Regions from separate parts of the Methylobacterium sp. HJ2 genome, predicted to be linked through region 2. Evidence: riboswitches for the same ligand, from Rfam matches in the RefSeq annotation. Region 2 holds a riboswitch; each other region holds the start of a gene.
What was found. A riboswitch is a leader RNA that binds a small molecule or an ion and turns the genes downstream of it on or off. The one in region 2 is predicted to bind cobalamin.
Positions count from the first base shown of each region.

Region 1: another riboswitch for cobalamin. It lies ahead of ACS5RC_RS06525 (TonB-dependent receptor); the one in region 2 lies ahead of ACS5RC_RS12120 (TonB-dependent receptor).
Region 3: another riboswitch for cobalamin. It lies ahead of ACS5RC_RS20855 (CbtB domain-containing protein); the one in region 2 lies ahead of ACS5RC_RS12120 (TonB-dependent receptor).

Region 1 is NZ_JBWJYM010000002.1:415,302-422,867, reverse strand. It holds gene ACS5RC_RS06550 (GCG_CRPN prefix-to-repeats domain-containing protein) at 562-861, shown strand; gene ACS5RC_RS06545 (cytochrome P450) at 940-2,340, opposite strand; gene fumC (class II fumarate hydratase) at 2,492-3,913, shown strand; gene ACS5RC_RS06535 (DUF4169 family protein) at 3,967-4,194, shown strand; gene ACS5RC_RS06530 (ribbon-helix-helix domain-containing protein) at 4,191-4,451, shown strand; cobalamin riboswitch at 4,469-4,681, shown strand; gene ACS5RC_RS06525 (TonB-dependent receptor) at 4,872-6,947, shown strand; gene ACS5RC_RS06520 (hypothetical protein) at 7,015-7,566, opposite strand, start outside.
Region 2 is NZ_JBWJYM010000004.1:203,396-210,961, reverse strand. It holds gene ACS5RC_RS12140 (NUDIX hydrolase) at 1-345, opposite strand, end outside; gene ACS5RC_RS12135 (hypothetical protein) at 356-643, opposite strand; gene ACS5RC_RS12130 (Gfo/Idh/MocA family protein) at 771-1,742, opposite strand; gene ACS5RC_RS12125 (PepSY domain-containing protein) at 1,826-3,265, opposite strand; gene ACS5RC_RS12120 (TonB-dependent receptor) at 3,265-5,445, opposite strand; cobalamin riboswitch at 5,736-5,962, opposite strand; gene ACS5RC_RS12115 (hypothetical protein) at 6,092-6,406, opposite strand; gene ACS5RC_RS12110 (phasin) at 6,546-7,034, opposite strand; gene ACS5RC_RS12105 (ATP-binding protein) at 7,233-7,566, shown strand, end outside.
Region 3 is NZ_JBWJYM010000009.1:138,421-145,986, reverse strand. It holds gene cobN (cobaltochelatase subunit CobN) at 1-2,079, opposite strand, end outside; gene ACS5RC_RS20875 (hypothetical protein) at 2,081-2,203, opposite strand; gene cobW (cobalamin biosynthesis protein CobW) at 2,280-3,314, opposite strand; gene ACS5RC_RS20865 (DUF1636 family protein) at 3,331-3,705, opposite strand; gene ACS5RC_RS20860 (CbtA family protein) at 3,698-4,441, opposite strand; gene ACS5RC_RS20855 (CbtB domain-containing protein) at 4,463-4,645, opposite strand; cobalamin riboswitch at 4,683-4,873, opposite strand; gene cobU (bifunctional adenosylcobinamide kinase/adenosylcobinamide-phosphate guanylyltransferase) at 4,952-5,482, shown strand; gene cobO (cob(I)yrinic acid a,c-diamide adenosyltransferase) at 5,488-6,102, shown strand; gene ACS5RC_RS20840 (cobyric acid synthase) at 6,131-7,566, shown strand, end outside.

The DNA of each region.
Region 1 (7,566 bases), on a different contig from region 2:
TGCGTCGGGGCACTCAAGTCCCGGTGCAGAATTTCCGAAGTTGTGCCGGTCCTTCTTCTACCCCGATCAGGTCCGGCACGGCCGCAAGGCCGGGCGCCGTGCCGCCCCAGGCGCGCGCCCGGCCCCAAGTCCTGTCGCAAACTCTCGGCGAAACGGTCGCACATCGTTCGGACGCGTGCCCGCCGAGGCGGGGAGCCGTCCGGACGCGACGAAGACCGGAGGACAATCGCATGCTCGCTTCCGGAACGCCCCAACCCGCTCCCGACGGGGACGATCCTCCGGGGATGCCGCCGCGCCCCTTTCCGGGAGATCTGCCGATCGGACCGGACGAACCGTCGGCGCCCTTCGAGGAGGAGCCCACGGATGTCCCGGGCGAGCCGGACCGCGGTCCCGATCCCGATCGCGGCCCGGCCGGGCGGATGGTCGTCGGCGCGCCGGTCTCAAGTAACGGAGAATGGGATCAGGCTTAAATACACATTTGGAAACACGTAATCTCGTTCATGTTCGCAGCCGTTGCGAACGGATGCGTGTTTCGGGGGCATCGCAACAGAGGAGATGCACATGCGATACAACCTTGCCGGCGCAGCCGTCCTCGCTCTGGGCACGATCGCCGCGACCGCGGGCACGGCCGAGGCCCGCGACGGCTGCGGCATCGGCGGACATCGCGGGTATTACGGCTTCTGCCGCCCCAACGTCGTCTACCGGCCCATCGCGGTTCGCCCGGTCGTCTACGGTTATCGCCGTATCGGCTGGTACGGCCCGCGCTGGCACCGCTGGGGCGGCGACCGCCCGGTCGGCTTCCATCGCCACTGGGGCTGGCACGGCGACTACCGGCATGCGGGCTGGCATCACCGCTGGTGACGCGACGGGGGCGGTCCCGCCCCTCCCGGATGATCCCGGCCGGTGATCCGCCCCGATGACGGTCGCGGCGGGGTGCCCTCAGGTGCCCCGCCGCAGCGCGTCCATCCGCAAGCCGTTGGCCGGGCGCAGGGTCACCCGGTGAAGCGGCGTGACCGGGGCGTGATCGGCCGGCAGCGCGAAGCGGACGGCGCGCACCGTGTGAGCCAGCACGATCACCGCCTCCTGCAGCGAGAAGCTCTGGCCGATGCAGATGCGGGGCCCGGCGCCGAAGGGCAGGTAGGCGAAGCGCGGGATCGCCTCGCGCGCCGCCCCGAGGAAGCGCTCGGGCAGGAAGGCATCCGGATCCTCCCACAGGGTGCGGTGGCGGTGCAGCACCCAGGGCGCCACCATCACGATCGAGCCGCGCGGCACCTTCACCCGGCCGAGCCGGTCCTCCTTCAGGGCCTGCCGGCTGAGGAACGGCACCGGCGGGAACAGCCGCATCGCCTCCTCCATCACGGCGCGGGCGAAGGGCAGGCGCTCGATCGCGAAGTGTCCCTCCCCATCGGCCGCCGCATCGACCTCGGCCTCGAGGCGCTCGCGCGAGGCCGGATCCTGGGACAGGCAGTAGAGCGCCCAGGTCAGGGCGTTGGCGGTGGTCTCGTGGCCGGCGGCAATGAAGGTGACGATGTTGGCCTTCACCTCCAGGTCCGTCAGGCCCTGCCCGGTCTCCGGGTCCTGGGCGGCGAGCAGCAGCGTCAGCAGGTCCTCGGGGGCTTCCCCGCGCGCGATCAGCGCGCGGCGATGGTCGATCAGGCCGTCCACCACCTCGGCGAAGTAGCGCACGGCCGGTCGCGCCCGCAGGCGCCCGATCCGCGGCACGAAGGCCGGCACCCCGAACACGTCGAGGGGGTCGATCGGCCCGACCGATTCGAGGAAGCGGGTGATGGCGCGGCCGAGGGCGTCCGGGTCGTTCTGGGGCCCCTGGGTGAAGATCGTCCGCTCCAGCACGTCCAGGGTGACGCGGGTCATCTCCAGGGCGACGTCGATGCGAGTGCCGACGCGCCGGGCAAGGCGCCGGCCGAGGCGGGTGCCCGCCGCGTTCATCGCCGTCTCGAAGCCCCGCACGGTGCGGGCCGAGAAGATCGGCGCGAGGGTGCGCCGCTGCAGGCGCCACGCGTCGCCCTCGGCGGTGAGCAGCCCCTCGCCGAGGCCGGGGGCCAGCACCCGGCGCTGGAGGTCGTCCTTGCGGTAGGCGCTCGCGTTCTCGACCAGGACATGCCGGATCAGGCCCGGCTCGCTCACCACGGTGATGCGCCCGAGCACGCCGTCCCCCGCGACGACGGGCGCGGTGAAGTGCTCCTCCATCCAGGTGGTGATCGGGTTCGCCCGCGCGGCCTTCAGGAACGCGAAGAGCGTCATCGGCGTGCGCCGCGGCGGCGGCACGGAGGGACGGAACCGGTCCGGGTGCGGGGCGGCGGGCGGCGCGGTCTCGAGGATCGTCGGCATGCGGCTCCGGGGGCGCGGCAGGGCGGGCGCGGGGGGGCGTACAGGCCGCGCCGTTTGTCGGGAGGCCGCGGCGCGGGCCGTTCGCGTTTCGGGCCCGCCTTCGCTAAGTAGGCACCGCACTGCACCAGACGTAGAGGCCACGATGTCGCCCACCGAGTCCGGCACCCCGACCGCCACCCGTACCGAATCCGACACCTTCGGTCCGATCGAGGTTCCGGCCCACCGGTACTGGGGTGCGCAGACGCAGCGCTCGATCCAGAATTTCCGCATCGGCACCGAGCACATGCCGGCGCCGCTCGTCCACGCGCTCGGCATCGTCAAGCAGGCCGCCGCCCTGGTGAACAAGGACCTCGGCGCTCTCGAGCCCAGGATCGCCGACGCGATCGCGGACTCCGCCGCCGAGGTGGTGGCGGGTCGCTACGACGACGAGTTCCCCCTGGTGGTCTGGCAGACGGGCTCGGGCACCCAGTCGAACATGAACGCCAACGAGGTGATCGCGAGCCTCGCCAACGAGCGGCTCGGCGGGCAGCGCGGCGGCAAGGCGCCCGTGCACCCCAACGACCATTGCAACCGCGGCCAGTCCTCGAACGACACCTTCCCGACCGCCATGCACATCGCGGTGGCCCGCGAGATCCAGGAGCGGCTCCTGCCCGCGCTCTCGCACCTGCACGGGGCGCTCGACGCCAAGTCCAAGGCGTTCGAGAGCATCGTGAAGATCGGCCGCACCCACCTGCAGGACGCGACGCCCGTCTCCCTCGGCCAGGAATTCTCCGGCTACGCCGCGCAGGTGGCGCTCGGCGGCGCGCGCATCGCCGCGACGCTGCCGGGCGTGCTGGCGCTGGCCCAGGGCGGCACCGCCGTCGGCACCGGCCTCAACGCGCATCCCGACTTCGCCGTGAAGTTCGCCGCCAAGGTGGCCGAGCTGACCGGGCTGCCCTTCACCTCGGCCGACAACAAGTTCGAGGCGCTCGCCACCCACGACGCCCTGGTGTTCACCCAAGGGGCGCTGTCGGCGCTCGCCGCCGGCCTGTTCAAGATCGCCCAGGACATCCGCTTCCTGGGCTCGGGCCCGCGTTCGGGCCTCGGCGAGCTGTCGCTCCCCGAGAACGAGCCGGGCTCCTCGATCATGCCCGGCAAGGTCAACCCGACCCAGTGCGAGGCCCTGACGATGGTCTGCGCCCAGGTGATCGGCAACGGCACCACCGTGAGCTTTGCCGGCTCGCAGGGCAATTTCGAGCTGAACGTGTTCAAGCCGGTGATCGCCAACGCGGTGCTGCAATCGGTGCGGCTCCTGGCGGACGCGGCCGTGAGCTTCACCGACAATTGCGTCGTCGGCATCAAGGCCAACGAGGACAAGATCGCCGACCTGATGAGCCGCTCGCTGATGCTGGTCACCGCGCTCGCGCCCTCGATCGGCTACGACAAGGCCGCCGAGATCGCCAAGACCGCGCACAAGAACGGCACCACCCTCAAGCAGGAGGCCCTGCGCCTCGGCTACGTGACGGAGGACGAGTTCGAGCGCGTGGTGCGGCCGGAGACGATGCTGGCGCCCAGCGCCGAGTGAGCCCGGCGCCGGCGCGGACGATCCCGCGCCGGCCCGAACCCAGGATGGATCGCATGGCCGAGATCATCAACCTGCGCCAGGCCCGGAAGGCGCGGGAGAAGGCGGGCAAGGAGGCCCAGGCCGCCGAGAACCGGATCGCCTTCGGTCGTCCGAAGAAGGCCAGGACCCTGCAGGAGAAGCGCAAGGCCCTGGAGGAGACCCGCCACGAGGGGCACCGGCTGGGCCAAGGGCCGGAGCACCGGCCGGAGCACGAGCCGGAGCGGGACGAGCCCGGGGCGTGAGCGGCATCCGCAAGCGCTCGGTTCTGATCGCGGGCCATCCCACCAGCGTCTCCCTGGAAGAGCCGTTCTGGGAAGCCCTGCGCGAGGCGGCCGCCGCGCGTGGGCAATCGGTGCAGGCGCTGATCGGTGCGATCGACGCGGGACGCGGCGCGCAGAACCTGTCCTCGGCGATCCGGGTCTTCGTGCTCGCAGCCGCGCGATCCGGGGTTGTGGCCGACGGACGACAGGGGCCCGCAAACCGGCCGGATCCGGATTGACCGTCACGGCTCCCGCCCCTCTAGTGCGGGGCGACGGTTCCCCGCGAGGGGATCAAAAGGGAACGCGGTGAGGGCCAGCCCGGGAGGGATCCGCCCGAAGCCGCGGCTGCCCCCGCAACTGTGAGCGGCGAGCCTTCCGCCAGCACGTCACTGGATGAGCTTCATCCGGGAAGACGGCGAGAGGGCAGCGACCCGCGAGCCAGGAGACCTGCCGTCGGCCGTGGTCACACGCGAAACGCGTCGGGCGGGGTGTCCCGACGGGTGCCGGGACGTCCGTGCCGAGGCTCGGACGGCACGGCCTCGTTCGCGGTGACGTGCCGCAGCCGCCCGCGAGGCTCCGTGTCCGCCACCGCGCCGATCAGACGATCCCGCCGCATCCTGGCCAGGACCGCCTGGGCCTGCGCCGCATCCCTCTCGCTCATGCCCGCCCGGGCTCGCGCCGCGCCCGGGCCGGAGGCGGTCGATCTCGCCGAAATCTCCGTCGTCGCCGCCGATCCCGCCGCCTCCCGCGAGCCGGCTGCCAATGCCGCCGCGGTCGGCGGCGTCACCGGCATCGGGGGCGGCCTGCGCCGCGTCGATGCGGCGAGCGCGGGCCTCCTCTCGGGCGCGCAGGTCAACAGCCGGCCGGTCACCCGGCCCGGCGAGGTGCTCGAGGCGGTGCCGGGCCTGATCGTCACGCAGCACTCGGGCGAGGGCAAGGCCAACCAGTTCTTCCTGCGCGGGTTCAACCTCGACCACGGCAGCGACATCGCCATCTCGGTGGACGGCATGCCCGTCAACCTGCGCACCCATGCGCACGGCCAGGGCTACGCCGATCTCAACTTCCTGATCCCCGAGCTCGTCGGCGCGGTGGAGTTCCACAAGGGCCCCTATTTCGTGCGCGACGGCGACTTCGCCTCGGCGGGCTCCGTGCGGATCGACTATCTCGACACGGTCGCACGGAACGTCGCGCTGACCGCGATCGGGTCCTTCGGCTACAAGCGCGCTCTGACCATCGCCTCCACGCCGCTGGGCGCGGGCAACCTGCTGGTGGCGGGCGAGGCGCAGACCTACGACGGGCCCTGGGACGTGCCGGATCGGCTCGCCAAGCTGAACGGCGTCGTCCGCTACAGCCAGGGCACGGCCCTCGACGGCCTCTCCGTCACGGGCATGGCCTACTGGGCCACGTGGAACGCCACCAACCAGATCCCCGAGCGGGCGGTGGCCGAGGGCCTCATCGGCCGCTACGGCACCCTCGACCCGACCGATGGCGGCGATACCGGCCGCTTCTCGCTCTCGGGCCGCTGGAGTCGGACGGGCGAGGCCGGCATCACCCGAGCCTCGGGCTACCTCATCCGCTACCGGATGAACCTCTGGAACGACTTCACCTACCGCCTCAACGATCCCGTCAACGGTGACCAGTTCCGCCAGCGCGACGACCGGGTGCTCGGCGGCGGCGAGATCTCCCACGTCTTCCCGGGCGATCTGCTCGGCCTGCCGATGGAGAACGAGATCGGCGTGCAGACACGCACCGACGCGATCCGGGTCGGGCTGTTCAACACCGCCAACCGGCTCACCCGCTCGACCGTGCTCGACGACCGGGTGCTGGAGACGAGCGGGGCGTTCTACTACGAGAACCGCCTGCGCTGGACCGACTGGCTGCGCACCAGCGTAGGCGTCCGGGCGGACGGCTACTATGCCGAGGTCCGCTCCGACACGGCCGCCAATGCGGGGCGGGTCCGCGACGGCATCGTCAACCCGAAGCTCGGCCTCGTGCTCGGCCCCTGGCTCGATACCGAACTCTACGTGAATTACGGCGGCGGCTTCCACTCGAACGACGTGCGCGGCGTGACCGCCACGGTGGATCCCGCGAGCCCCCTCTTCACCGTCCAGCGTGCCCCCTTCCTGGTGCCCTCGACCGGCTACGAGGTCGGGGTCCGCAACCGCAGCATCGCCGGGCTGGAGACCGCGGTCGCGCTGTTCCGGCTCGATTTCGCCTCCGAGAACCTGTTCCAGGGCGACACCGGCACCACCGAGCCGAGCCGGCCGACCCGCCGCTTCGGCGTCGAGTGGACGAACCGCTACGCGGTGACGCCCTGGCTGCGGCTGGAGGGCGACCTCACCGTCACCAACGCGCGCTTCTCCGACGCCGACCCGGCCGGCAACCGGGTGCCGGAGGCGCCGACCACCATCGCCTCGGCGGGGATCACGCTGGGCGAGGGGCTCGGCTGGTTCGGCGCGATGCGGGTCCGCTACTTCGGGCCCCGCCCCCTGATCGAGGACAATGCGGTGCGCTCGAAGCCCACCGCGCTCCTCAACGGCCGGGTCGGCTACGCCTTCGAGAACGGGATCAGCGTCTCCCTCGACGTGCTCAACCTGACGAACGCCAAGGCCGACCAGATCACCTACTTCTACACATCCCGCCTGCCCGGCGAGCCGGCGGACGGCGTCGCCGACCGGCATCTCCATCCCGTCGAGCCCACCGCCGTGCGGCTGACCATCGCCGGACGGTTCTGAGCCGGCGCGAGACCACCGCGCGTTAGAAGCCTGGAGCCGATCCCGATCGCAGCGACCGGGTGCGGCTCTAGCCGTCGTGCGTGTACATGAATGTCGCGCCCGCATTCACCACGGGGACGTAGGTGCTGTCGGCTCGGACCGCATCCAGAAGCTTTCCCCACCCCGTCGCTCCGAGCGTCACGGTCGGGGTGGAGCCATCGACGCTCGCTTTCAGAACCTGCGTGGCCAGGGGCTTGGCGGCGTTGTCGATCGGATTGTCGACACGCGCATCCCGAAGTCCCGTCATCTTATAGTAGAGCCCGTCCACGACATAGCACGCGGCCTCTTCGTTGATCGCCAGCAGCGACGTCTTCTCGATATCGAACAGGCCGTGCAGGCTCTCGTGCAGGACCGTAGCCTCGTCGTACCGGCCCCGGATCGGCAGGATAGCAAGCGTGTTGGTGCCTGCGCGCCACTCGCCCGCCGTCGTCAGCGTTCTGTCGATCGCGACGTGCATCGTATCCGCCTTGATCAGGCTCACGATCTTCTGGAATGACTTGCTGGTTACGGTGACGTCTCCGGAACCGCCCTGGAAGGTAAAGTTGATCCGCCGCAGGAAGTGCTGGCCGAGTATCTTCAG
Region 2 (7,566 bases):
GACGCTGAGCGAGATGAGGTGCTCGTGCCGGCCGCCCACGTAGCCGGTCTCCTCCTGAAGCTCCCGCGCGCCGGTGCCCAGGATATCGGGGTCGCCCGGATCCACGATTCCGCCCGGCAGTTCCAGGCTGTCGCCGGCGCAGCCGTGCCGGTACTGGCGGACCAGCACGATCCGGCCGTCCTCGTCCTCGGCGAGCACGTGCACGAAGTCGCTGAATTCGAGGACGTAATAGGGCGCGACGTGGACGCCCGCCTCCGTGATGCAATCGTCGGCCCGGACGCGGATCCAGCGATCCGCCAGCGGATAAGTCGAGCCCGTCACCGTCCAGCGGCGGTCAATCGTCACGCGGCCATCCTTATTGTCCGTCCTCTCGCAGCAGAAGTGCCGGGCCGTCCAGACGCGCGCTGCTCGCGCTTCCGAGCGCCTCGGTCGCCATCCTGTAGACCAGCGCGTCCCGTCGCGCTTGGCGCAACACGATGCGTGCCGCGGCTCGCGCATTGGCGGCGCGCTGCGCGCCGTTCGGCTGGCCGTCCCGCAGGGCGCGCCACGCCATCGCGCGGAACCAGTTCGCGTTGGCGAGGGCGACGGCCCGCCGCGCGGCAAGGGCGGTCTGACGGGTCTGGGACGGGTTGAATGCCAGCATGGCGGCAGTTCCAGTGAATCGGCATCGTAGCTGTCCGATAATGAGACAACCCGCTGCTGTGCGCTGGGACACGTGCAAGCCCGCGACCAGCACGAAACCTGTCTCCGGGTGCCGATCCGGGCCTGCCTCAGGCCGAGAGAATGCCCTCGACCGTTTCCTGGACCTCGAGCGCCTCCGCGAAGGTGGCGAGGTGATGGGGGTGCCCCCGGGCCATACTCACGAGGCCTTCGAGCTGGCGCCCGAGCGCGACCATGCGCGCCCGGTCGTTGGCCATCGCGTCCGGCGCGGGCTCGAAGGACCCGTCGGGCCGGCGCCGTTCCGCGATCGCCCAGTCGCGCAGCCGGACCGCGCCCGCATCGCCCTCCAGCGTCCAGGTGTTGTGGTCGTCCCTCTCGGTCGCGCCGACCCGGCCGGTCAGGACGACCGGCACGGCGCCCGCCGACAGCGTGGCCTCGATCGCGCGCTCGGACCGGCCGGGCTCGGGAAAGGCGGTCGCGGCGCGCAGCCCGTGCAGCGGCCCGACGAGGCGCCGGCTCAGGAAGAGGAAATGCGAGACCACCTCGCGGGTGAAGCCGCCCTCGGCGCGCGCATCGAGCCAGCCGGCGGCATCGGCCTGCCAGGGGCGCGGCCAGCGGGCGAAGGCGACCTCGATGGTCAGACGTCGGGCCCGTCCGACCGCCCCGTCCGCGATCCAGGCCGCGAGGGTGGCGACGCCCGGCGAGGAGGCGAACGGGAAGTTCACCGCGCCCCGGTCCCCGGCCTCCGCCACGAAGGCGCGGGCCCGGGCGACGTCGACGGCGAGGGGTTTCTCGCAGAACACGCTGCGGCCGGCCGCGAGCGCCGCGCGGGCATGGACGAGGTGCGAGGCCGGCGGCGACGCGACGTAGACGCAGGTGCTGGCCGCGATGAGGGCCGCCGCATCCGCCGCCTGCGGCACGTCCGGGAACGAGACGGCCGCGCGCGCCAGGGCCGCGGGTGCCGGATCCCACAGGGCAGCGACACGGACGCTCGGAACCGTCTGCGCCGCGACGGCGCGGAGCATGCGCTCGCCCATGATGCCGGCGCCGATGATGCCGAGTGCGAGCGGTCGATCGGCCATGCGCCACCTGGTCTTGGATCCCGGCCCTGCATACCCGCTGGCGATCCCGGCGCGAAGCGTCCGAGCCGCGCTCGGAAGGCGGATCAGGGCGTCCGGACCAAGCGGCGCCAGCCCGCGACGAGGCCGGTGAGGGCGATCGCGGCCGCGAGCCCGTTCAGGAGCCATTGCACGGCGATCCGCGCCGCCGGGTGCTCGACCAGTCCAGGGAGGTCGAGGCGGTGGGGCGCATCGAACAGCCAGCGGTTCAGCCGGCCCGACCGGTCGAGCCGGTTGAGCATGGCGCCGGTCCGGGGATCGATGTGGAACCAGGTGGCGGCCGGGTCGTCGAAGCGCAGGCGCAGGACCGGGAGGGGCCGCGGATCGGTCCCGTGCGGGTACCAGTAGGCGTCGAAGGCCGTGAGCAGCCGCGCCCCCCGCAGGCGCCCGGCCGCGACGGCGTTCGCGGCCGCCGCGGCGATCATGGCCGGATCGGGTGCGGCACCGGCGCCTCCCGCGCCGCGCCCGTCATCCGCCGCCGCCCACCAGCGCCCGCCGAGCGCGACGAACCGGACCCGGCGCGTCCCGGGCGGCGCGAGGCGCGCGAGCGCCGCCGCGTCGATCCCGACCGGGCCCGGAATGCCCGCGTAGGCGGCGAGGATCGCGGCGGGCGGCGCGGCCGCAGAGAACCAGCGGTTCGGATTCATCGAGAGCCACCCGCTGAGGATGAAGGCGGTGAGCCCGAGGCCTCCGGCGAGTCCCGCGAGGTGGTGCCAGCGCGCCAGCCCGCGATAGGGCGTCACCCGGCCGGCGGCGTAGCGCCGCCGCAGCCGCAGGCGCCAGATCCCGATCGTGCCGCCGCTGAGGGCGCCCAGCGCGGCGAGCCCGGACAGCCAGAGCAGGAGGGTCCGCCACAGCTCCGCCCGGGCGCGCAGGGGTGTCAGGTAGATCCAGTGCGGCACCGAGCCGAGCCAGTTCCAGGCGCGCTCGGACCGGGTGGTGTCGAGGGCGATCTCGCCGGTGTGCCGCGAGACGTAGAGCTCGGTTCCCGCCGCATCGCCCAGCGCGACCTTCAGGAAGGGCCGCAGCGGGTCGTAGCGGGCCGTGACGGTCCACTGGTCGCGCTCGACCGGATCGCTCCGCGCCGCCGGGCCGCCACTGGCAATGCGCAGCGCCTCCGCGTCCGAGACCGGCCCGAGCCGGGCGCCGCTCTCCGCCGACACGGTGGTGCGCGCCCCGTCCCGGCCGACGATCCGGTAGACCGGCACGGAGTCGCGCATCTCGAGGCCGAAGCTGGCCGGCGCCTCGGCGAGCCCGGCCGCGGCGAGCGCCGCGTCGGCGGATATAGCGATCCGCGCCCCGTCGATCGGCGGCAGCCGGTCGAGGCTCTCGGATGCCGTCAGCACCGGGAACGGCACGTACAGCATCACGAGACCCGAGCCGATCCACAGGGCGAAGAACAGCCCGGTGGCGATCCCGATCCAGCGATGCCCGAGGATCAGCCAGCGCCGGCCGAGCTTGCCGAGCCGCCGCAGGCCGCGACGCATCACCACGTCACCGTATAGGCGACTTCGACCGAGCGCGGCCGGCCGAGGAGCCAGTTGGTCCCCACCCCGCCGACCGCGTTGCCGCTGATCGCGTAGACCGTGTCGAACAGGTTGTAGACGCGGAGCGACAGCCGGGATTCCGCAGTGACCTGATGGTCGAGGACGAGGTTGGCGAGGGTGTAGCCCGGGCGCCGCGCGGTGTTGCCGAAATCGCTGTAGACCGAGCCGACGTTCTGCAGGCCCATCCGCGCCGTCCAGGCCCGGTCGAGGTCCCAAATCAGCCAGAGGTTCGCCACCCGCTCCGGCACGTCGATCGGCTGGTTGCCGGCATAGGAGACCGTCGCGCCGCCCACGCTCTGGTCGAACCGCTCGTAGCGGGCTTGCAGCAGGGCGATGTTGCCGTCGAGGCGCCAGCTCGGGGCGAAGCGCCAGCCGAGGGCCAGCTCGACGCCGTGCGAGGATTGGCTCCCGACCTGCGTCGCCAGGGTCGGCTGGCCGGGCACCGCCGAGATCAGGTTGTCCTTGACGATGCGGTAGCCCGCCAGCGTCCATTCCAGCGCCCCGTCGAAGGCAAGGCCCTTGGCGCCGACCTCGATCTGCGTGCCGGTGGCGAGCTGGAAGCCGGCGAGCGACTGCGACAGGGTGATGAGGCTGTTCACCGGATCTGTGGCGAAGCTGTACTGGGCGTAGAGCGCGCTGTCCGGCGTCGGATTGTAGACGAGGCCGAAGCGGTATCCGAGCGCCTGGAAGCTCCGCTCGAACGCGGCGCCCGTCTGCAAGTCCTGGCGGCGGAGGACCGGCATGTCGAGCCGGACTCCCGTCAGGAAAGAGAGCCGCTCGGTGAGGATCAGCCGGTCCTCGGCGAAGACCGAGGCTTGGCTCGTCCGCGTCGCGTAGGCGGGCCGGGCGCGGCCCTCCTGCGGGAAGACGCCCGGATCGTAGCCGGTCAGCGGCACGCTGGTGCTCTGGTCGAAATAGAAGTTGTTGGTGTGCCGGAAATCGATGTGGTTCACGTCAAAGCCCGCCGCGAACTGGTTCGGCAGGCCGAACAGCGTGCCGCGCAGAGTGGCGTCGAGGCGGTCCCCGACCTGCTCCTGGCTGTGATAGATCTCCAGGTAATCGCCCCGGTCGACGAGGCCCGTTGCCCGGTTGAAGGCGTATTGCTCCACGTCGAGCCAGTGACGCCGGCTGGTCAGCCGGTAGGCCGTGTTGCGGATGGTGAGGTCCGCCGTGGGCGTCCACTCGGCCTTGAGCTGGGTCCAGGTGTCGGCCCAGGTGATCTTCGGATCGCGAACATTGTAGTTGGCGAACCGGATCAGGTCCGGGATCCGGCCGTTCACCAGCGGCGTGCCCCAGTAGCGCGCGGGCTCTTGGTAGCCGAGATCGTGGCTCAGGGTGACGGCGAAATCCGGGCTCGGCTGGAACAGGAGCGCCGCTGAGACCGCGAGGTTGCGGAAATCGCCGACCGGATGGACCCAGCCGTCGCCGCGGTTGCCGCTGAGGTTGAGGCGGTAGGCGAAGGTGTTGCCGAACTCGGCCTGCCCGAGCGCGCCGCCCGAATCGAAGGCGAGGCGGGCGATACCGTCCGTTCCGACCACGGCGCGCGCCGCGTTCACCGGCACGAAGACCGGCTTCTTGGGCACCACGTTGATCACGCCGCCGATCGCGCCGTCGCCGTAGAGCACGGAGGCCGGCCCGCGCAGCACATCGATGCGCTCGACGGTCCAGGTGTCGAACGGGAAGGTGACGGTGTTGGCGCCGACGTAGAACCGGGTGCCGTCGTAGAGCTGCTGGATCGAGTTCGGTCCCGCGAAGCCGCGCGCCGTGAAGGCGCCGTTGCCGTTGCCCGGCGAGGCGATGGAGGTGAGGCCGGTGGCGTCCTGGGTGACCGCGTCGGCGATGGTGTCCTGGCCGCGCAGCCGCGCCGTCTCGCCGGGGACGATATCGAGGCTCGCCGGAGTCTCCAGCGGTGTGAGGCCGAGGCGGCTCGCCGTCCGATCCGGCGTGCGCAGGTTCAGACCCGTCGGCACGGCGCGGGACGGGCCGACGCCTTCCCCCTCCACCGAGAGCTGGTCGAGGGTGACGGCGTCCTGCGCCGCGGCGGGACAGGCCGGCAGGACGAGGAGCAAACACAGGGGGGCCGCGGCGTGCGGCCCCGGACGGGCACGGTTTCGAGACATGGTGAGAGACGGTCCCAGCGCGGCGCTGCCGGACCCTCTGCCTCATTTGCAGTGTAATAACATTACAAATCTGGTGTCGATCGCGCCGAGGCGCGCGGGCGGGCGGCGCGTCGTCCCGCGGACGATGCGCTCTCGCATGCGGATCTCTGGCGTCTTTCGGAAACCGGGCATCGGGGACGGCGTCGCGGGCGCGCTTGCTGTGGCACGTCACCGCGAACGAGGCCGTGCCGTCCGAGCCTCGGCACGGACGTCCCAGCACCCGTCAGGACACCCCGCCCGACGCGTTTCGCGTGTGACCACGGCTGACGGCAGGTCTCCTGGCTCGCGGGTCGCTGCCCTCTCATCGTCTTCCCAGGCCCTGACCCTCGCGGATCCGGATGCCCAGTGACGCCGTGATGAAGGACTCGCCGCTTACAGTTGCGGGGACAGCCGCGGCTTCGGGCGGATCCCTCTCGGGCTTGCCCTCACCGCGTTCCCTTTTGATCCCCTCGCGGGGAACCGTCGCCGCCCAAGAGGCCCGAGGAAGCCGTCGGCGTCAATGGAGCGGGCGCGTTCTTCGAGGATTGTGCCCAGCCGGCGACACCGCAGCGCTTCCGCGACGGGCGTGGCCGCGGATCCCGACTCGAACGGATCCGGGAGCGGGCCCCTACGGCACCACGCGGCCGACCGCGGTCTGCGGCGGGCTGAACGCCACGATCGGCATGTCGCAGAAGCAGCGCGCGCCGAGGGGGCGCGGACCGGGCAGCGGGCAGGAATAGGGCTGCGGGCCCGAGAGGCCCTGCTGCACCGCATCGCAGTTAAAGCCGACCGGGCGGCGCGGATCCGGACGCACCGGGCGGTCGTAGCCGCCGCGGCGCGGGGGCGGCGCGACGTACTCATCGTACTGGGCGAGGGCCGGGCCGGCCGTGACCGCGGCCGCCAGCAGGACGGCCGCGAGGCCGAGATTGCGCTTCTGCCGCATGGACACTCTCTCCATCCCATCCGGACCACGCCGGTGCGGCCCCCTGATTCGCGGCAATGCGGGCGAAAACGAGACGGCCCGCCCCGGATACCGGAGCGGGCCGCCTTATCGACCGGTGTCGGCGAGGCCGACAACGCCGTTAGTGCGAGGCCTTCTCGGCGGCGTTCTGGGCGTCATGCATGGTCTGCTGGGCGGTGTTGGCACCCTGCTCCATCGCCTTGCGGGCGGTGTCGGCACCCTCCTGCATGACGGACTTGGCGCGCTCGGCGCTCTGCTGCATCGCGCTCTGCGCGAGGCCGCTGAACTCCTTGGCCTGCGACTGGATCGCGGCGAACTGGCTGCGAACGAACTCGGCCTGATGCTGCATGGCCTCCTGGATGTCGCGCGAGCGGACGAGCTTCTGCGCGAGATCGAAGGCGGCGTTGACGTTCTGCTCGGCGTACTCGAAGCCGCGGGACGAGACGTCCTGGGCGTTGGTGCGGGCGACCTCGGCGGAGCCCTGCACGGTCTCCGCGGTGCGGCGCGCAGCGCCGATGAAGCTGTCGAACGCCTTGCGGGCCTGCTCGACGCTCTTCTCGGCGAAGTCGCGCATCTCGGTCGGGACTTCGTAGTTCGGGGTGTTGCTCATGTCGTCTCCTCTCGTTACGCCTGTCGGGGCGCATTGTGCAGTGCACAATAGCACGTGCGACGCCGAATGCCAGCCCTGCCGGAGCCATTAAGGTTGACATGAGGTAAACGTGTGACGGTGGACTGAAGTGTCCAGCCGTCGGCGTTGGGCAGGGTAGAATATTCCCGCCGGGCGTATAGGCCGCGCCGGGCGGATGCGATGGCCGGGGGGACGGGATTGGGCGGGTCGGAGGTGGACGTCGAGCAGGAGGGCAGGCCGGGCCTCGCCGCGGCCTTCGCGGTCTGGAACGCCGATTCGCGCCTCGCAGGTGCCGCCGTCCGGCTGGTCCTCGACGGCGACGGCGCGAACATCCTGGATGCGTCCGAATCGGCGCGCGCGCTCGTCGCGTCCCTCGCTCCGCAGGGCCGCCTCGCCCCGACTCTGGCCCGCCAGATCGCCCAGGGCGCCGGGCACGGTCCCGCGCCCCGGCTCACCCGCCTGCGCCTCGCGGGCACCGGGATCGCGCAGCCGAGCCTGTGCCTGCTCGCCCGCG
Region 3 (7,566 bases), on a different contig from region 2:
CCCGTCCGGCGCCCGGCCGAAGACGTGCAGCCCGTCGCGGAACGCCGTCTCGCCGAGGTCGCAGAGATGGGCGTCGAGCCGCGCCAGGGCGTCCGCCATCGCGGTCCCGGGCGCGATGCCCGCACCATCGAGCAGGCCCAGGGCCTCGGCATCCTCCAGGATCCCGCGGGCGATCAGGTCGGCCCGGCGCGGATCGAGCACGCTCGCGGCGGAATATTCCTCGACCTGCTCGCGCAGGCGCATGGTCTGCGGGTCGCGCCCGCCGCGCTGGATCTCCGGCGTGAGGTGTCCGAGCGCGATGCCGCCGAGCCGCCGCTTCAGGGGCGCGGCCTCGCCCGGATCGTCCACGATGAACGGGTAGATCACCGGCAGCGCGCCGACCGCGAGCGCCGGCCAGCAGTCTGGCGACAGCGCGACCGCCTTGCCGGGCAGCCACTCGGTCGTGCCGTGGGTGCCGAGATGGATCAGGGCGTCGAAATCGGTCCGCAGCCCGAGATGGAAGGCCAGAAAGGCGTGCGTCGGCGGCTCGTCGGGGTCGTGGTAGCCGGCCTTGCGATCGGCGCCCCGCCCGCGCTCCGGCTGGAGGAAGACGCGCAGACCGCCCGGCGTTGGCCGGTCCGCCGCGGCCCGGACGCTGCGGAACCGGAACGCGCCGTCGCGGCAGGCCGGATCCTCCGCGGGGGCTCCCCAGCGCGCGTCGAGAACCGCACGGGCCGTCTCGGGCAGGGTGGCGAGCCAAGCCTCGTAGGCGGCGAGCGGGATGGCGACATCCGGCTCGCCCTCGGTGAGCGCCCGCATCAGGGCGGCATCATCGGGCAAAGGGCCCGCCGCGTAGCCGGCCGCGCCGAGATCCGCCGCGATGGCGCGGGCGCTCGCTGGCGTGTCGAGGCCGACGGCGAAGCCCGCACGCCCGCCCCGGGCCGGATAGTCGGACAGGACCAGGGCGATCCGGCGCGCCCGGGCAGGCAGCCGCGCGAGACGGATCCAGGCCGCAGCGCGCTCGGCCAGGGCGTCGATGCCCGGCTGATAAGGCATCGCCCGCCGCTCGGCGAAACCCTCGACCTCGGCGCTCTCCTCCTTGAAGGAGATCGGGAAGCCCGAGAGCCGCCCGTCGAACTCGGGCAGCGCCACCTGCATGGCGAGGTCGGCCGCGCCCATTCCCCGCGCCGAGGCCTCCCAGGCCTCCCTTTTCGATCCGAGGGTATAGGCCTGCAGCACCGGACAAGAGGCCTCGTCGAGGACGAAGCCCGCATCCTCGCGGGCCGCGAAGGCCGTGGCGGCGACGATCAGGTCCGGGCGCCGCGCCCGGATCGCCGCGCGCACCGCCTCCACCGCCTCCGGGTCCTTCAGGCTCGACACGGCCACCATCACGGAGCCGATCCCGCGCCGGCCCAGAGCCGCGATCAGGGCGGCGGCCGGCCCGAGATCGCCGCCGAGGGCGGCCGAGCGATAGACCAGGACGAGGGCGTGGCCGCGGGCCTCCGGCATGACGGTGGCGCCGAGGGCGAGCGCGTGGGGAAGCCTCACCGGGCCGCAGCCGGGACAGCAGGGGAATCCGCGGGGCAGGGGAGCCGGGGGCTCGACGGCGAGCGCGCGCCCGGTCTCGACCGCGAGCCGCCGCAGCATCTGGCGGAGGTTGGCCGGCCCGCCGGCGCGGAAATAGGCGTCGAGCACGGGAGCGAGCTCCGGCGCCGTCGTGAAGGCGTCGAGCCGGGGGTCGGGCCGGTCGTCGCCCGGCAGCACCACGAGGCGGATGCCGCGCGCGCGCGCCGCCGCGGCGCAGCGCTCGATGCCGTAGCGCCAGTAATCGAGGCCGCCGAGGCAACGGATCACCACGATCCTGGCCTTGGCCACCACCGTCTCGACGTAGAGGTCGACCGACATCGGATGGCGCAGGCGCGCGAGCTTGGCCAGCCGCAGGCTCGGCATCGCCGCGCTCTCCGCCGCGAGGGCGTTGGCGACGCCGAGGAGGTCGGAATCCGTGAAGGAGAGCAGCACGATCTCGCCGGGCGCCTGCCCGAGATCGACGGCCGCCTCGCCCTCGTCGAGGGAGACCGTATCGATGCGGATCAGGTGCATGTCAGGCCGCCGGGCCCGGCGGGACATCCCCGGCGAGCCGCACGGAGCCCGGGAAGGCGACGCCCACGCGTTCGAAGCGCTCCGCCTGGCCCTCCTGCCCGGCGGAGACCGCCTCGTCGCTCATGGGTTCGTGTCTGCGGTCGCGCATCCGGGTTCGCTCAAGCGGGCGACGAGACTGTACCGCGGCCGCCGGGCAACGCCTAACCGGCCAGGGCGGCGGCCACCGCGTCGCGGTCGAAGCCCTTGAGACCGATCACCACGAGCGTGCCGTCGCGCGCCTCGGTGGCGCGCCAGGGCCGGTCGAAATGGTGGCTTACCCGGCGCCCGACACCCTGGACCACGAGGCGCATCGGCTTGCCCTCGACAGCGGCGAAGCCCTTGATCCGCAGCACGCCCGCCGTCTCGGCGGCCCGCTCGACGCGGGCAGCGAGGTCGCCGGGCGTCGCGGCGGGACGGATCGGCAGGGCCACCGTCTCGAAGTCGTCGTGGTCGTGGTCCTCGCCCGCGCCGTGATGCGAGGGGCGGGCGTCGAGGTCGTCCTCGGCGGCGGCGGCGAGGCCGAGGAGCACCCGCGGATCGATCGCGCCCCGCTCGGTCTCCACCACCTTCACGGCACGCGGCAGCTGCGCCTCCACCTCAGCGCGAACCCGCGCGCGGGTCCCGGCGTCGATCAGGTCGGCCTTGTTGAGCACCACGAGATCGGCGCAGAGGAGCTGGTCCTCGAACACCTCCTCCAGGGGATTGTCGTGATCGACCGCGGAGTCGGCGGCGCGCTGGGCGGCCGAGGCCTCCGGGTCGTCGGCGAAGACGCCGGCGGCGACGGCCGGGCCATCCACCACCGCGACGACGCCGTCCACTGTCACCCGGCCGCGGATCGCCGGCCACTGGAAGGCCTGCACGAGGGGCTTGGGCAGGGCGAGGCCCGAGGTCTCGATCAGGATGTGCTCCGGCGGATCGGCCCGGTCGAGCAGGCTCGTCAGCGCCGGCACGAAATCGTCGGCCACGGTGCAGCAGATGCAGCCGTTCGGTAGCTCGACGATCGACTCCTCGGTGCAGCCCTCGACGCCGCAGGCGGCCAGGAACGACTTGTCGAAGCCGACATCGCCGAACTCGTTGACCAGGATGGCGAGGCGGCGCCCGCCGGCGTTCTCGATCACGTGGCGCACCAGGGTCGTCTTGCCGGCTCCGAGGAAGCCGGTGACGATGGTGCACGGGACCTTGCTGACGATGCTCATGCGGGTCTCGGCGTTCTCACTCCGCGCGGGGCGGAAACGGGGGAATGCGGGCGATCACGCCCGTGCGGAAGGCCTTGGGGCGCTGCTTCCACGGAACGATGCCGTCGGGCGTCCCGGCATAGAGGCCGACGCCCTCCAGGATGGTCCGCGCCGACTCGGCCGGGTCGAGATCGCCGTAGACGTAGGTCCAGCGGTCGTGGGCAGCGACCGCGACGGTGCAGGGCCGCTTGCAGACCGAGAGGCACTCGACGCCCTCGATGCGCAGGTCCGTCCCCTCTTGCGCGGCCGCGCGGAGCGCCTCGAGCAGGCGTGCGCCCGCGCGCGGGCCGTCCGGATCGTCGCCCTCGGCCCGGCAGGTCGTGCACACGTAGAGGATCGTCGCCTCAGCCACGCGCCCGGCCCTCACGCGCCGGGGCAGAGCGGCCGAAAGCCTGCCAAGCCCAGCCGAAGGCGAGCCCGATCACCGCCCAGAACACGAAGCCGACCGCGAGCGAGCGGGCGGCGAACTGCGCGGCGAGGCCCGCGGGCAGCTCGGACTTGGCTGCCGCCACCTCCGGCGCGCCGGCGATGTGGGGCGCCACGATCAGCACGAGCCCGCCCGCGATGGCGATCGCGCTGCGGCGGATCGCGATGAGATAGAGGCCCATGCCGGTCGCCGCGGCCGTCATCGCCCACCAGGCCTGCCGGGCGGCGAGCGGCGCGGCCTCGCTCCCCGGAAGCTCCGGCGGCAGGCCGAGGGCCGGCGCCAGGGCGACGCTGAGGAAACCCGCCACCGCGAAGCCGAGCGCCCGCTCGGGCGTCGGGTCGCGTCCGAGCGCCAGCATCACGGCGCCGAGGAGCAGCGCGTAGCCCACGCCGCCGACGAGCGTCGCGAGCCCGGTGAACACCATGCGCGGCAACCCCTCGCCGGGCTGCCACTCGGGCGCGGATTCGGGCGCGGCGTGGTCGTGCGCCGGAACGGCGTGCGCCAGCACGATCGGCAGCGTCCGAGCGGCCTGTGCATCGTGCGTCTCGAAGCGCTCGGCCGCGATGATCAGCGGGGAGGTGAGGGCGATCTGGAGGCCTGTCGCGACCACGGCCGCGAGGAAGCCGGCGGCGAGCGCCGCCGACAGGAGCCGGACAATCATGAAGCGGGCTGCTTCAGGCGGTCAGTGGCAGGGGAAGTTCTGGGTGTGCCGGAAATCGTGCGCCGCGTTGTGCAGCGCCGAGGCCGGCGAGAAGCCCGCGAGGAACACGAGGCCGAGCCCGAGGCAGGCGGCCAGCAGGACGGCGCCGAGGCGCTCGTTCGTGCGGGTGCCGGCGAGGGTCTGCGATTGGGTCAGCGTCGTCATGGTCTGGCGTCTCCGGCCGCCCCACCGGCGGCGTTCGAGGAATGGTCGGGGGACGGCAGGTCTCCTGGCTCGCGGATCCTCGCGCCTGCCGCCTTCCCGGCTCTCGCCGGTGGCCTCTGGCAGGAACTCGCCGCTTACAGTTGCGGGGGCAGCCGCGGAATCGGGTTTCCCCTCACCGCATTCCCTTTTTCACCCTCTCGCGAGGGCACCGTCCTCGATCGGTCATAGCCTGTCGCGGTCCCCCGCACAACGCGCCTGCGGCCCCGACGGCTTTGACGATCGCGTCATGCCGGGGCAAAGGGGCGCATGCTTCAGACCGAACCGCGGATGACATTGGTGCTCGGCGGCGCGCGCTCGGGGAAGAGCGCCTACGCGGAGGCGCTGATCGAGCGGAGTCCGGCGCCCTGGCTCTACCTCGCCACTGCCGAGATCTACGACGCGGAGATGCGCGCACGCATCGACGAGCACCGTGCGCGGCGCTCCGCCGCCTGGATCACCCGCGACGTGCCGCTGGCGCTGCCGGAGGCGGTGGCGGCGGCGGCCGGCCCGGTGCTCGTCGATTGCCTGACGCTGTGGCTCACCAACCTGATCCTGTCGGAGGCCGACGTCGAGGCGGCGAGCCTCGCCCTGGGCGAGGCTTGCGCCGCCGCGGCCGGGCCGGTCGTGCTCGTGGGCAACGAGGTCGGCCTCGGCATCGTGCCGGACAACGCCCTCGCCCGCCGTTTCCGCGACGCCGCCGGCCGGCTGCACCAGCGGCTCGCCCGGCAGGCCGACCGGGTGGTGTTCACCGTTGCGGGCCTGCCGATGATCGTGAAACCTGCCGGAGGCCTGCCGTGACCGACATCGTGACCACGCAGAACGCGGAGGCCCAACGCCACCGCGAGAAGATGGCGAACCGCAAGGCGGTCCAGGATGCCGAGGTCGCGGGCAAGACGATCGAGAAGGGGCTTCTGATCGTCCATACCGGCCCGGGCAAGGGCAAGTCGACGGCGGCGCTCGGGCTGATGCTGCGGGCGCTCGGGCGCGGCTGGCGCGTCGGCATGGTGCAGTTCATCAAGGGCGGCTGGGACACGGGCGAGCGCCACGCGGTCGAGGTCTTCGGCGACCGCGTCTCCTGGCACACGCTCGGCGAGGGCTTCACCTGGGAGACGCAGGACAAGGCGCGCGACATCGCCGCCTGCCGGGTGGCCTGGGAGCGGGCGCTGGCCCTCATGGCCGAGCCGAGCCTGCGCCTCCTCGTCCTCGACGAGCTCAACATCGCGCTCCGCTACGCTTATCTCGACCTCGACGTGGTGCTGGCGGCGCTGCGCGAGCGCCGCCCCGATCTGCACGTGGTGGTGACGGGCCGGAACGCGAAGCCGGCGCTGATCGAGGCCGCCGACCTCGTCACCGAAATGGGCAGCGTGAAGCACCATTTCGCCGCCGGGGTGAAGGCGCAGGAGGGCATCGAGTTCTGATGCGCCGGCGCCTGGAAGCGGTCCGCCGATGACCCGCGCGCTGATGATCCAGGGCACCGGCTCCGATGTCGGCAAGTCCCTGATCGTGGCGGGCCTCGCCCGCGCCTTCACCCGGCGCGGCCTGAGGGTGCGCCCGTTCAAGCCGCAGAACATGTCGAACAATGCCGCCGTCACCCCGGACGGGGGCGAGATCGGGCGGGCGCAGGCCCTCCAGGCGCGGGCGGCGGGCGTGGCGCCCTCGGTCCACATGAACCCGGTGCTGCTGAAGCCCCAGAGCGAGGTCGGCTCCCAGGTCGTGGTCCAGGGCCGCATGGTCGCCACCGTCCAGGCGCGCGACTACCAGACCTGGAAGCCGAGGCTGATGCAGGCCGTGCAGGCGAGCTTCCAGCATCTGCGCGCCGAGGCCGATCTCGTGCTGGTGGAGGGGGCGGGCTCGGCATCCGAGGTGAATCTGCGGGCCGGCGACATCGCCAATATGGGATTCGCGCGGGCGACGGGCACGCCGGTGATCCTCGTCGGGGACATCGACCGCGGCGGCGTGATCGCGAGCCTCGTCGGCACGAAGGCGGTCATCGACCCGGCCGACGCCGCGATGATCGCGGGCTTCATCGTCAACCGGTTCCGCGGCGATCCGAGCCTGTTCGCCGACGGCATGGCGCTGATCGCGGACCGCACCGGCTGGCCGGCGCTCGGCCTCGTGCCGCATTTCCCCGAGGCGGCGCGCCTGCCGGCCGAGGACGTGCTCGGGCTGGCGGGCTCGACCGGGACGGCCGCCCGGCGCATCACGGTGGCGGTGCCGGTGCTGCCGCGGATCGCAAATTTCGACGACCTCGACCCGCTGCGGGCGGAGCCGGCGGTGAACGTGGTGCTGGTCCGGCCGGGCGAGGCGATCCCGGGCGACGCCGCTCTCGTGCTGCTGCCCGGGTCCAAGACCACGATCGACGACCTCGAGGCCTTCCGGCGCGAGGGCTGGGACATCGACCTCCGGGCGCATCGCCGCCGCGGCGGCCACATCCTGGGCCTCTGCGGCGGCTACCAGATGCTCGGGCGCAGCCTGAGCGACCCGCACGGCATCGAGGGCGAGCCGCGCACCGTGCCGGGCCTCGGCCTCCTCGAAGTCGACACCGTGATGACCCCGCTCAAGCGCCTGGAGGCGGTGGAGGGCCGGACCTGTGCCGACGCCGTGCCCCTGTCGGGCTACGAGATGCATGTGGGCGAGACCAGCGGGCCCGACGTCGCGCGCCCGCTCCTCCGTCTCTCGGACGGACGCGCCGACGGTGCGGTCTCGGGCGACGGGCGCGTCTGCGGCACCTACGTGCACGGGCTCTTCGCCGACGACCGCCAGCGGGCGGCTTGGCTCGCGCGCCTCGGGTCAGCCTCGGACGGCGCATCCTACGAGGCGGGGATCGAGCGCGTGCTCGATGCCCTCGCGCGACACCTCGAGAGCCATGTCGATTGCGACAA